DNA from 4 places in the Lysinibacillus sp. FSL P2-0066 genome. Region 1 is predicted to be linked to each of the others. Evidence: predicted binding sites of a transcription regulator. Region 1 holds the regulator's gene; each other region holds the start of a gene.

What was found. Region 1 encodes LexA, which represses DNA repair genes until DNA is damaged. Its sites were predicted from a motif close to CGAACATATGTTCG; they were not measured.
Region 2: a site for LexA is predicted at 1,847-1,860, ahead of uvrB (excinuclease ABC subunit UvrB). Genes of this name have one in related genera too.
Region 3: a site for LexA is predicted at 1,882-1,895, ahead of ruvA (Holliday junction branch migration protein RuvA). Genes of this name have one in related genera too.
Region 4: a site for LexA is predicted at 1,609-1,622, ahead of parE (DNA topoisomerase IV subunit B). Genes of this name have one in related genera too.

Annotation. Positions count from the first base shown of each region.
Region 1 is NZ_CP150202.1:1,227,228-1,230,497, reverse strand. It holds gene def (peptide deformylase) at 1-501, shown strand, start outside; gene MKZ14_RS05825 (recombinase family protein) at 530-1,195, opposite strand; gene MKZ14_RS05820 (LysM peptidoglycan-binding domain-containing protein) at 1,192-1,506, opposite strand; gene lexA (transcriptional repressor LexA) at 1,673-2,290, shown strand; gene MKZ14_RS05810 (gamma-glutamyl-gamma-aminobutyrate hydrolase family protein) at 2,396-3,118, opposite strand; gene MKZ14_RS05805 (prepilin peptidase) at 3,152-3,270, opposite strand, start outside.
Region 2 is NZ_CP150202.1:694,829-698,098, reverse strand. It holds gene uvrB (excinuclease ABC subunit UvrB) at 1-1,773, opposite strand, end outside; gene MKZ14_RS03300 (IDEAL domain-containing protein) at 2,187-2,435, opposite strand; gene MKZ14_RS03295 (competence protein ComK) at 2,663-3,172, shown strand; one part of gene prfB (peptide chain release factor 2) at 3,216-3,270, opposite strand, start outside.
Region 3 is NZ_CP150202.1:3,066,557-3,069,826, forward strand. It holds gene queA (tRNA preQ1(34) S-adenosylmethionine ribosyltransferase-isomerase QueA) at 1-178, opposite strand, end outside; gene ruvB (Holliday junction branch migration DNA helicase RuvB) at 196-1,200, opposite strand; gene ruvA (Holliday junction branch migration protein RuvA) at 1,219-1,839, opposite strand; gene MKZ14_RS15330 (phosphotransferase) at 1,951-2,829, opposite strand; gene MKZ14_RS15335 (LysM domain-containing protein) at 2,819-3,270, opposite strand, start outside.
Region 4 is NZ_CP150202.1:2,369,583-2,372,852, reverse strand. It holds gene MKZ14_RS11745 (HesB/YadR/YfhF family protein) at 166-456, opposite strand; gene plsY (glycerol-3-phosphate 1-O-acyltransferase PlsY) at 476-1,078, opposite strand; gene parE (DNA topoisomerase IV subunit B) at 1,643-3,270, shown strand, end outside.

The DNA of each region.
Region 1 (3,270 bases):
CGGACTCAAGAAGTGGCGATACCTGTGACCAATGAGGACCGAAATACCCTCCTAGCCATGCTACAATATCTGAAAAATAGCCAAAATCCAACTCTAGCAAAAAAATATAAGCTTCGCCCTGGAAGTGGACTCTCTGCTAATCAAATTGGTGTAGATAAACGAATGTTTGCTGTACTCTTTGATGACCAAGAAATGATGCTGATTAACCCTAAAATAATGAGTCATTCCATCAATATGATTTATCTACCGGAGGGAGAAGGCTGTCTATCTGTAAATCGACCTGTTCCTGGTTTTGTGCCGAGATATGAGAGGATTAAAGTCAAAGCTTACGACATTGATGGACATGAAATCATTGTACAGTTACAGGGCTATGGGGCCATCGTTGTACAACATGAAATCGACCATTTAAATGGCATCATGTTTTATGACCGAATAAATAAAGAGCACCCTTTCCAACTGCCTAAAAATGTTATTATCGAGAGCTTTTCTTCCCCTCAGTAGTTTTTTACAAAAAAAATTAGCAGGAATATTATTTTCCTGCTAATCTTTCTTGGTGCTCTTGGAAACGACGATGGACAGTCGCCTTACTTACCTCAAAGCCTAACCCTCTAAGCGTTATAGAAATTTCTTCAAAGGTAAATCCACGTTTGCGTAGCTTTACAATTTCATCTACAGGTAGATCTTTACGCTCCTGCCCCTGCGGATTACCTCGGTTCGATAAATTATTTTCAGGACGATAGCCGTTTTCTACAGCACGTCGCATACCTCGTCGTATTTTAGCATTATGAATTCTACGCTGATATTCCTCTACAATCGCTAAAATTTCTAGCAGCATCGTGTCCATTTCATTTAATTGAACTGGGCCAGCATCACGCATAGAAAAAACATCCGTTGCTGATTTTTGTAATAAATGCAATACAGCCATTCTTGCATTGCCTCGTCCTAAACGAGTTTCATCTTGTACAAAAAGGGCATTAATGTTTTTATCTTTTATGAAATCAAGCATTTCTAGTAAGCCTGCACGTTCTACATCATAACCACTATGCTGATCTTTAAACACGCCCTTCACCGCATAGCCTTGCTCCTTAGCATAGCGCAGCAACTCTTCCTGTTGACGCTCTAATGAGGAGCTTTGTGTTTCTTTTTCAGTACTTACGCGACAATAGACAACAGCCGACAGTTGATTATTTATCATTGTTCATTTCTCGCAATTTCGATAGTATTGATGGGACTGGCTTGATCACTCACTACAGGAATTACTAGAGATTTTCCCGCTACAATTTTAATATCTGCTAGTTCATTTTCCGTTTTTACAAGCTTTATCCAATCATCAGTACTCATTTTACCACGATATTGCTCCGCTAACGACCACAAGCTATCCCCATGTTCGATTTGGATTTCTGCGTAACTAACTTTTCCTGGATCAGTAATGTAAAGGTATGCTGCAAATAGTAGGCAAGCTCCTAATAAAATTGAGATATGTGTGTTTTTCTTAAACCATGTCATAATCATTACCCCTTTTTAAGAATGTTTGTTCGGAATGTATGTTCTCATAATAAAGCGAACAAACGTTTTTGTCAAACACTTTTCGAACCTATGTTTGCATACATGTTCGCATTCTGTTATACTATCAAATAAGAAGATTGATTTTAGAAAAAAGAGGTGAGCACTCATGAAAAAAGTTTCGAAAAGACAAGAGGACATTTTAGCTTTCATTAAAGAAGAGGTACGAGCTAAGGGATATCCGCCATCAGTACGTGAAATTGGTGAAGCAGTTGGACTTGCTTCCAGTTCAACTGTTCATGGACATTTAGCTCGATTAGAACAAAAAGGCTTTATTCGTCGAGATCCAACAAAGCCACGCGCAATTGAAATTTTAGAGCCTGAAGAATCCATCCAAAAGCAACAGGTGATCCATGTCCCACTTGTCGGGAAGGTTACAGCTGGTTCTCCAATTACAGCAATTGAAAACATTGAAGAATACTTCCCATTACCCGATACGTACGGCACAAGTGAAGATCAATTGTTCATGCTAGAAATTATGGGAGAATCAATGATTGAAGCCGGAATTTTAGATGGAGATTTAGTCATTGTAAAACAAAAGGCAACAGCTAATAACGGGGATATTGTTGTAGCTATGACAGCTGAGGATGAAGCAACTGTAAAACGCTTCTTTAAAGAGAAAAATCATTTCCGTTTACAGCCTGAAAATTCTTCTATGGAACCTATTATTGTCGATCAAGTTTCTATTTTAGGACAAGTTGTAGGTCTTTACAGACGGGTACATTAACTATTAAAACAGGTTTTGAGGATTATGTTCCTTCTAAGAGCATGTATCCTCTTTTTTACGCAAAAAAAGAATCCACAGACGATTGGATTCTTTGTACAATGCCCTCTAAGCTTCCTTCTTAAATTTTATGCTAGCTTCAACAAAGGCTGAAAATAGCTTTTGAGCACTCTCATCTCCTGCTATGGCTAGTTCCTCAGGATGCCACTGAACAGCCAAGCAAAATGGCATTTCCTCATGAACTACAGCTTCGATAATACCGTCATTTGATTTTGCCGCTACTTTTAATTTTTCTGCTAATACATTCACCGCTTGATGATGAAATGAATTCACTGCTATCTTCTCTTGTTCAACGATAGTCGCTAATAAATTATCAGCAATAATCTGTACAGTGTGGGTAGCTACAGCTCTACCTGATTGCTGCATATGCTGGAGTAATTTAGTGCTAAAATGATCACTATCAATATCCTGATATAAGGTACCACCTAATGCAACATTTAGTATTTGAATCCCTCGACAAATCCCGAAAATAGGCATCTTTCGTTGGAATGCGGCTTCAATTATTGCTAACTCCACTGTATCTCGCGCGGGATGAATTTTTCCAAGCTTTAATGAAGGCTCAGCCCCGAACAGAAATGGGTGCACGTCATGACCCCCGGATAATAATAAACCATCTGTAAGGGCTAAAATCTGGGCTGCCTCTTCTTCTACTCCAATTGGAATAATCAGTGGAATTCCACCAGCATCAATAATACTTTTGCTGTAAGCAGCATTTAATCGAGAGGATAAATCATCCTCCACAAAGGCTGTAATACCAATAATCGGTTTCACTTGCTTCCCTCCACATTCTTGAAGATTGAACAATTACCAAAAGCCTAAATACCAATTGATTAATAGATCGCCATAGAAATAAACAATGACTGCGGCCAATGCAATAGATGGCCCAAATGGAATGGGTGTTTTTCTCCCTTGTTTGTTCTTCG
Region 2 (3,270 bases), 530 kb from region 1:
GATTTTCTTAATGATCGTTTGAGGTGTTATGCCATGCTCCTCGTTATAAGCCATTTGTAACGCACGACGACGTTTCGTTTCATCAATCGCCTTTTTCATCGAGTCTGTTACATGGTCTGCATACATAATGACATGACCATTCGCGTTTCGAGCAGCACGACCAATGGTTTGAATCAATGAACGCTCTGAACGTAAAAATCCTTCTTTATCAGCATCTAAAATTGCCACAAGGGACACTTCAGGGATATCAAGACCTTCACGCAATAGATTAATACCTATTAGCACATCATACGTTCCTTTGCGTAGCTCACGGATAATTTCAATACGTTCTAGTGTCTTAATTTCTGAATGTAAGTATTCAACTTTTAAGCCCATTTCCTTCAGGTAAGCCGTTAAATCCTCAGACATTTTCTTCGTTAGCGTTGTCACTAAAACTCGCTCATCACGCGCAATTCGATCTTGTATTTCATCAATTAAATTATCAATTTGACCTTCAATAGGACGTACATCAATTAATGGATCTAATAATCCAGTTGGACGGATAATTTGCTCTACCATTTCTGGTGTATGCTCCAGTTCATAAGGACCTGGTGTGGCTGATACATAAATCGCTTGATGTACGCGGTTTTCATACTCTTCAAAACGTAATGGACGGTTATCTAGAGCAGATGGCAATCGGAAGCCATGTTCTACGAGCACTCCTTTACGTGCTTGGTCACCATTGTACATTCCTCGAACCTGTGGAAGTGTTACGTGACTTTCATCAACCACAAGTAAAAAGTCTTCGGGGAAATAATCTAGCAAAGTATATGGAGTAGCACCTGCTTCACGCAATGTTAAATGACGTGAATAGTTTTCAATCCCAGAGCAAAAGCCCATTTCACGCATCATCTCTAAATCATAGCGTGTACGCTGTTCTAAACGCTGTGCCTCTAGTAATTTATCTTCTGCACGTAATAATGCAAGTCGTTCCTCTAATTCTTTTTCAATATTTTCAATCGCTTTACGCATTTTCTCTTCTCGTGTAACGAAGTGGGATGCTGGGAAAATAGCCACATGCTCTCGATCCGATAAAATCTCTCCAGTTAGTGCATCTACTTCACGAATGCGATCAATTTCATCACCGAAAAATTCCACCCGAATACAATGCTCATCACGAGAGGCTGGGAAGATTTCCACTACATCTCCACGTACCCGAAATGTTCCGCGAGTAAAACTAACATCATTACGCTCATACTGAACGTCTACAAGCTTGCGCAGTAGCTGATTACGTTCAATTTCCATACCTGTACGAATGGAAACAACCATTTCTCGATATTCTTCAGGAGAACCTAAACCATAAATGCAGGACACAGATGCAATAATAATGACATCCTCACGCTCAAACAATGCAGAGGTAGCAGAGTGACGCAGCTTATCAATTTCATCGTTAATGCTAGAGTCTTTTTCTATATAGGTATCTGTCTGCGGTACATAAGCTTCTGGCTGGTAGTAATCATAGTAGCTGACAAAATATTCAACGGCGTTATTTGGGAAGAACTCTTTAAATTCACTATATAGCTGGCCAGCTAACGTTTTATTGTGTGCCATGATTAGTGTTGGTTTTTTGACTTGCTGGATGACATTCGAAATGGTAAACGTCTTACCTGTTCCAGTAGCACCAAGCAATGTTTGATGACGTTTGCCTGCTTTCACACCCTCCACTAATTCCGCAATGGCCTGTGGCTGATCCCCGTTAGGCTGATATGGCGCTTGTAAATCAAATGTTTGCACTCATGTCCCCATCCTTTCCTTCCAATTTGTACATATATTTTAGCATAGCGATATTAAAATTTCGAACATTTAACGAACGAATGTTTGTAAAAAATTTTTTCATCTCTAAAATTTTTAATATATAACAAGGCGTTCAATTTAACTTTTTACTCTTATAATAGCCGTTTTATCAGGTTTTCAAGCTTCATCGGTGGATGATTTCCCCTGTTCAGAGTGATGGTTATTGCTTTTGGAGCGAGGTCACTTCTTTTTGAGCGGTTATCTCACTGTTATGATCGGAAGACTTTACTTTCCGAGCAGCTTTCACTCTTTTATGAGCGGGTCCTCTACTTTTGGAGTGAAGTCTACATTCCCGCAAATATTTTCAAAATCAAAAAAATCCCACTCTCCAATAGATATGGAGAGCGGGTTCGTCAATATGATTCATCTTCTGTTTGCTGTAAGGAAGTTAGTTCGGATGCGTATTGATAAAATGCGTTTTCATCTTTTTCATCGAGTGCTCTATCTATCAGAACCATGAGCTGCTCTTGCCGATGCATACGCTGGATACGATTTAAAAATAAATCTAAATAAATCTCGTTTAATAATTTCTCTGCCTCATCAACTTTTTTCGACTGACCAACGGCTTTCAGAAAATCTGTATACGAATAATATTTATCCAACGATCTCACCTCGATCCTTTTCTAAATTATATGAAAATTGAATTTAAAAAGCAATGCTTACGATTCGAAAATATCTTGGATTAGCTATTAATCCATTTATATTTAGAGCAAATTCTCTAAGCATTTCGTGCTTTTCTGAACGATTTTCAACTATTTCATCCAATTTAAGAAAGTCATATTCTGTTTTACACTACCGTTATCACTAGAAAAAAGGAGGCACTCCCTATATGACAACTAACTTTGTAAACGGCTACTTAATTTCATTCAATACTTATTTGCTGCAACCTATTCAGCATGACTCCAAAGTCTTCACGCATGTGATTGATAAGCATAATGAGCTGATTGTTACACGCAAACCGATGCATGTCCTTCGAAAATCCTGTCTCTCATTAGGATCAACCTATGAAGCCGCAAAACAATCGGCTAAACGTTTTTTTGGCAATCAACACAAGCTACCAATCGTCGTGGCCTTTGATTACGGTTATCCCTGTATTTTTCTGCCCACTTTTTCACCCAGCTCCATTCACAATATATGGATAGGGCTTCATGCAATTATTAATATTACACCTAGTGAAATGGGGTGTATTGTAACATTAAAAAATAATAAACAAATTGAATTGCCTATCCGATATGCATCCATTAGTAAACAGTTTCTTAACGCTTCTATGCTGTATAAATATTACATGAGTGAACGAAAACAGCTGAGCCAAGATGCACCCTATCATCCACCCTTTTAACAAAAATCCCCCAAGAGCTTCTTACTCTTGGGGGAATCTTCGATTAATTTATTTTTGAACGTAGATAGGCATTTATAAATGGATCTAAATCGCCATCC
Region 3 (3,270 bases), 1.8 Mb from region 1:
CATTTAGTACAAGACAGTCTCCAGCATGTAGCTCCTCTAGTACATGGGCAAAATGGTGGTGCTCCACTTTATTTGAGCCTGGTGTTACGACCATTAATCGACTCGCTGTACGATCGACTAATGGTGTTTGGGCAATAAGCTCCTCTGGTAATTCAAAATCAAAATCTTCTACACGCATGAAAAAAACTTCCTTCTTTATGTTTGTTGGGGATACTCATATCCAAAATGTTCGTAGGCTAAATGTGTGGCTACTCTTCCTCTCGGTGTACGTTGGATAAGGCCAATTTGCATCAAATAAGGCTCGTATACATCTTCTATCGTAACCCGTTCCTCACCAATCGATGCAGCAAGCGTATCTAAGCCTACTGGACCTCCTCGGAATCGCTCAATCATATTAGTTACAAGTTTATGATCAATATGATCAAGCCCTCTAGGATCTACTTGTAGCAGCTCTAATGCTTGCTGTGCAAGGCCCTCCGTTATCATACCATCTCCAAGCACCTGTGCATAATCTCGCACTCGTTTCAATAAACGATTGGCAATACGGGGGGTTCCACGTGAGCGTCTCGCCATTTCCATTGCTGCTACTTGCTCAATTTGCACCTCAAATAAATGAGCACTTCTGACAACAATTTCAGCAAGTGATTGGTCATCGTAATATTCTAGGCGCAGCAACACACCAAAGCGATCTCTTAGAGGAGCTGATAAGGCACCCGCTCTTGTCGTTGCACCTACAAGGGTAAAGGGAGGTAAATCAAGTCGTACAGAACGTGCTTCAGGACCCTTCCCTACCACAATATCTAAACAGAAGTCTTCCATTGCTGGATATAATACTTCTTCAATAGCACGGGGAAGTCGATGAATTTCATCAATAAATAAAACATCCCCAGGCTCTAGTGAACTTAAAATAGCTGCCAAATCTCCTGGACGCTCAATCGCAGGGCCACTTGTCATCCGTACGTTGACATTCATCTCATTCGCAATAACAGCAGCTAAGGTCGTTTTACCAAGTCCTGGAGGTCCGTATAACAACACATGATCTAAACTTTCTTGGCGAAGCTTTGCTGCTTCAATGAATATTTGTAAGTTTTCCTTTACTTTATGTTGCCCAATATACTGTGCTAATTTTTGAGGACGTAAAGATAACTCAAACTGCTCATCATAGCTACCTGCCTCACTTGCCATCATACGTTCAGACATGTACCTTCCCTCCTTTCCTTATTTTAGTTTTAGCAGTAGTTGCAATGCTTGTTTCATAAAGGCATCTGTCGTTTCTAGTTTGTCGTTATCTTCTAGCTGTGGTTTAATTTTTTCGAGCTCTTTTTCAGAATAGCCAAGTGCCATTAAGGCAAGTAAGGCTTCTTCTAATTCATGTTTATAAGCATTCACACCAAACAAAGGTAACTCATCTTCTGCACTAGGTAACTCCAATGTATCTAATAATGAACCAAGCTTGCCTTTCAAATCGAGGATCATTTGACGTGCTGTTTTTTTACCAACTCCGGGGAACTTCACTAAAAATGCTTCGTCCTCCCGTTCAATTGCGCTAATAACCTGCTGTGGATTCCCTGTCGCTAAAATAGCTAATGCGCCCTTTGGTCCTATACCCGACACTAAAATAAGCTTACGGAATAACTCACGCTGATCTAAATTAGGGAAACCATATAAAACTTGTGCATCCTCTCGCACATGCAAATGAACATATATCTGTTGTTCAAGGGCAGATGTCCGAAAAGCAAACGGATTGGGCGTATTAAGTTGCCAACCAATCCCCTGTTGTTCTAGCACAATAAATTCAGGCGTAATACGAGTAATTTGTCCTTTTAAATAATCATACATCTATAATCCCTCACAATCATCGTCTTCGATTATAGCATATAGCGAACGAATGCTCGACAAAAAGTAGCGCCGAAACGCCGTTCGCAGACAAAAATGACCGCCAATTGACGGTCATTTCTTGACAAATCTATCAATATCGTACCACAGTTTTGGCCAATAGGTGAGGGCTCGTTTTGTAAATGGCACTAAATAATCTAAAAATACTAGCTGCTGCTCGAGTGGTAAATCTATAGCAAACAGCCATTCTCGTAATAACTCATTCGGATATTTCAAGCGATGAAGCTTTCTTTTATCTAGTCGTTTCAGCTCAGGTAACTCTGCAAAAATCTTTCCAAGATCATAATCTACAGCAGGCAACACACGATGTAACCATAAAATATACTCGTCATCCGCTTCACCAAGGTGTGCTAAATCAAAATCAATTAAACGTAATTGTCCATCAGAGCACCATAAAAAATTATGATGGACTACATCCCCATGCAATAGCGTAATCTCTTTTTCAGGTGCATCTTCCAATGCAATCAATTGTAATGATTTATCACTATAATGCAGTATTTGATCAATTTCTTCTTTTGTTAAAAATGTTCGAAATTCATTTCTTCTACTTTTAAAACGCATATGACGCATTTGCCATTTTAAAAGCTGTGAGTAGGTATGCAAGCCTGGCATTCGCTGCCAAGCAATTTTTTTATGTGTGTCGTGTAAAGCAATTAATAGTCTTAGAGATTCCTTACGATCTTTTTTATGTGCGAAGTTAGCACCGTGGCTTCCTTCTTGCCACATTTGCACAATTAACTGCTCATCATCGCTCTGAACTAAAGGTAAGATCAACGAAGGCTCCATACGTCCTAATTGGCGATGAATGGTTTTTACCTTCTCTGCAATTTCCACTTGCTTTGCACGTTTGACAAAATAATTTTTCGATTGATACTTATATTTCCAAATATTTGGCTTTACTTCTTCTACAATATACGCTTTTTCACCATCGATAAGGCGTCATCCCGCCTGGGAAATAATGCGGTGACATCCAAGGACCTGCTGCTGATGGGCATGGTGGTGGACAATGTGTCGGACATGGTGGTGGCGGGCAATGACAAGGGTCCATTTGCCAATTTGGCATCATCATTGGTTGTGTGCCACAGCCACAAGATTGACCCATGTTCATATCAGGCATCATCATTGGTTGTGTTCCACAGCCACAGGATTGCCCCATATTCATATCAGGCATCATATCCATTTGTGGCTTTTGTTGATCTTGCGTATGGAAGAATGGTGATGTGGACTCTAAAAAGTCTTCCATTCCACCTACTTTATGATCTGGCATGTCATAGGACATTGGCTGCTGTGGCATCGTATAATGCTCGACCTGCGGCTGCATTGGCATTGGCCACCACATCTGATGATAGATTGGCTGATGGCAACTTGAACAAT
Region 4 (3,270 bases), 1.1 Mb from region 1:
CCTCCTCAAATGGTCGTTCATTACCTATAGAGTGGACAATTTATTGGAGAGATAAACGAAAAGGGCATGAAAAATCTAGCTATTTGTGGCAAAATTACATCCCTTTTGTTTTGGAATAAATAAAAAAACAGTCTGTCCTTTCAATACTTGAAAGGACAGACTGCTTTATGTACGATAGTCGTATTGTAATTCATCTTTACTTGTATCAACATCAACATGTAAATTGTGATCGTTAAAGAACCAAAGATCTTTCTCGTCAATGTAATAGATGACACCATCAATTTCTGTCTGCACACCAATGGCAATGGGTTCCTCACGTGTCATTCCCAGCGAAAAGCCTTCATGAAACGGACTAGAGCCACCATAACGTGCATAAAAACGAATTGTATCACCCGGTTCAACTTCCATTTCCTGTTTGAACCATTGTAGGGCTTCATCTGTCAATGCAATATTCATTTCAAATGCTCCTCTCTTCCTACAGCCATTTTACCTTTGGTTCGGTGCCGTTTTTAATACGTGCAATATTGGCACGGTGACGATAAATAATAAAGGTAAATAAAAAGGCTACCAAGATGCCTAATGCAAAGTCACCTGTAATAAAATAATAAACGATTGCATAGATAAGCGCTACTAAAGCGGCTATCATCGATGTTAAGCTGACGATTTTTGTGATTTTTAATGTCACAATAAAGGTAATAAATAGTAGGACAAAGAGTGGCCAAGAATAGCCTAATAATACACCCGCTGATGTTGCCACAGCTTTCCCACCACGGAAGTTGGCGAAGATCGGGAACATATGACCGATTACGGCGACAAGCCCCAGTAATAAAGAATGGAGTGTAGTATCAGAGAAAACGGGAAGTGTCACGAGTAAGACAGCGGCAGTCCCTTTTAAGACATCCATCACCGTAACAACAATACCTGCCTTTTTCCCTAACGTTCGAAAAGTATTGGTCGCACCAAGATTACCGCTTCCGTGTTCACGAATATCGGTGTTATAAAAAATTTTGCCTATCCATAATCCAGAAGGTATAGAGCCGATTAGATAAGCACATAAAATAATAAGTCCATTGATCATAGCTGGACTCCTTTCATTCATAGTCCATCACTTGGTACTAATAGTTTGTATCAAGTATTTTACACTTTTTCTTGCTAATCTACAATGTTATGAAGGAGATTTCATTCGAAGTCTTGAATTCAATACAAAAGAGAATCTATGAGCGAGGACTAGGCTTTTAGACATAAATTTGTAGGAAGCGATAAAACCTTTTTAAAAATATAGGCAAAATGGCAATTTTGTCAATCGCTCATTCCTTTGGTAGAATAGAAGTCTAACTTTAACCAGTTTAATCGCAAGGCACGAGGTAGTGTGTGCTACTATTTGCAAGCAACACAAATTTATTTTGCAACTATGTAGGCTTCAAGGCGTCAAATGATGTTGGAAGCTAGAAGCAGTCTGCCTTGCTTAAATACCAATTTTAAGCAACTGTTGAAGATGTTTACTATTAATAAATATGATCAAAACTGTGAGCAAATTTTAAAATTTTATTGGACCTGTCGCTAACTATTGACAGGAAATGCTATTATTATTAGGATGAGAACATAAATAGAACATGTGTTTGTTTTTTGGAGGGGAATTTTTTTGACGAATAAACAGTCACCTAGCGTCTATAATGATGACGCTATACAAGTATTAGAAGGATTAGAAGCGGTACGCAAACGACCTGGCATGTATATCGGTTCGACGGATGGCCGTGGACTTCATCACCTTGTGTATGAAATCGTAGATAATGCGGTGGATGAAGCACTGGCTGGCTTTGGATCTCATATTATTGTCACAATTCATAAAGATCAAAGTATGAGTGTACGCGACTTTGGCCGTGGGATGCCAACCGGTATGCATAAAATGGGTAAACCGACACCAGAAATTATTTTTACTGTGCTACACGCTGGCGGTAAATTTGGTCAAGGCGGCTATAAAACAAGTGGTGGTTTACATGGTGTTGGTTCTTCCGTTGTGAATGCGCTCTCAACATTTTTAGAGGTGACAATCCATCGTGATGGCAAAAAGTATCGACAGCGCTTTGAGCATGGTGGACATCCTGTCACAACACTTGAAAATATTGGGCAAACGAAGCAGACAGGAACGCTTGTTCATTTTCTACCAGATGAAACGATCTTCTCTGTCACAAAATTCAATTATGATACGTTAGCGGAACGATTACGTGAATCAGCCTTTTTATTAAAGGGCTTAAAAATTGAATTAATTGATGAGCGCGAGGAAGGCAAGAGCGATGTGTTCTTTTATGAGAATGGCATTGAGGCTTTCGTTGCGTATTTGAATGAGGAAAAGGATGTCCTTCATCCAGTAAAATATGTAGAAGGCGTACAGGATGACATCGAAGTAGAGTTTGCTTTCCAGTATAACGATGGTTATTCGGAAACGATTTTATCATTTGTTAATAATGTTCGTACACGAGATGGTGGTACACATGAAACGGGTGCAAAGGCAGCATTGACGCGTGTCTTTAATGAATATGCAAGAAAAATTGGCTTGTTAAAGGACAAGGATAAAAACCTTGAGGGGACAGATATTCGTGAAGGCTTAGCGGCCATTGTATCTGTTCGTATTCCAGAGCACTTACTACAATTTGAAGGACAAACAAAGGGCAAGCTTGGGACAAGTGAGGCTCGTTCTGCAGTGGATAGTGTAGTGTCTGAGCAAATTTTGTATGTGCTAGAGGAAAATGCAGAATTATCAGCTTCTCTTGTTCGTAAAGCGATTCGAGCGCAGCAAGTGCGTGAAGCAGCTCGTAAAGCGCGTGAGGATGCACGAAATGGCAAGAAAAACAAAAAGGGTAGTACGATTTTATCTGGAAAATTAACACCAGCTCAGTCACGTAATGCGGCAAAAAATGAGCTGTATTTAGTCGAGGGTGATTCTGCGGGTGGCTCTGCTAAACAAGGTCGTGACCGTACATTCCAAGCGATTCTGCCATTGCGCGGGAAGGTAATCAATACAGAGAAAGCCAAGCTACAGGATATTATGAAAAACGAAGAAATTTCAACGATTATCCATGCGATTGGGGCAGGTGTTGGTACGGATTTTGCGGTGGAGGATTCTGCCTACAATAAAGTAGTCATCATGACCGATGCGGATACGGATGGGGCACATATTCAAGTCTTGCTATTAACATTCTTCTATCGTTATATGCGTCCGCTCATTGAGTCTGGGAAGGTCTATATCGCACTACCGCCGCTTTATAAAGT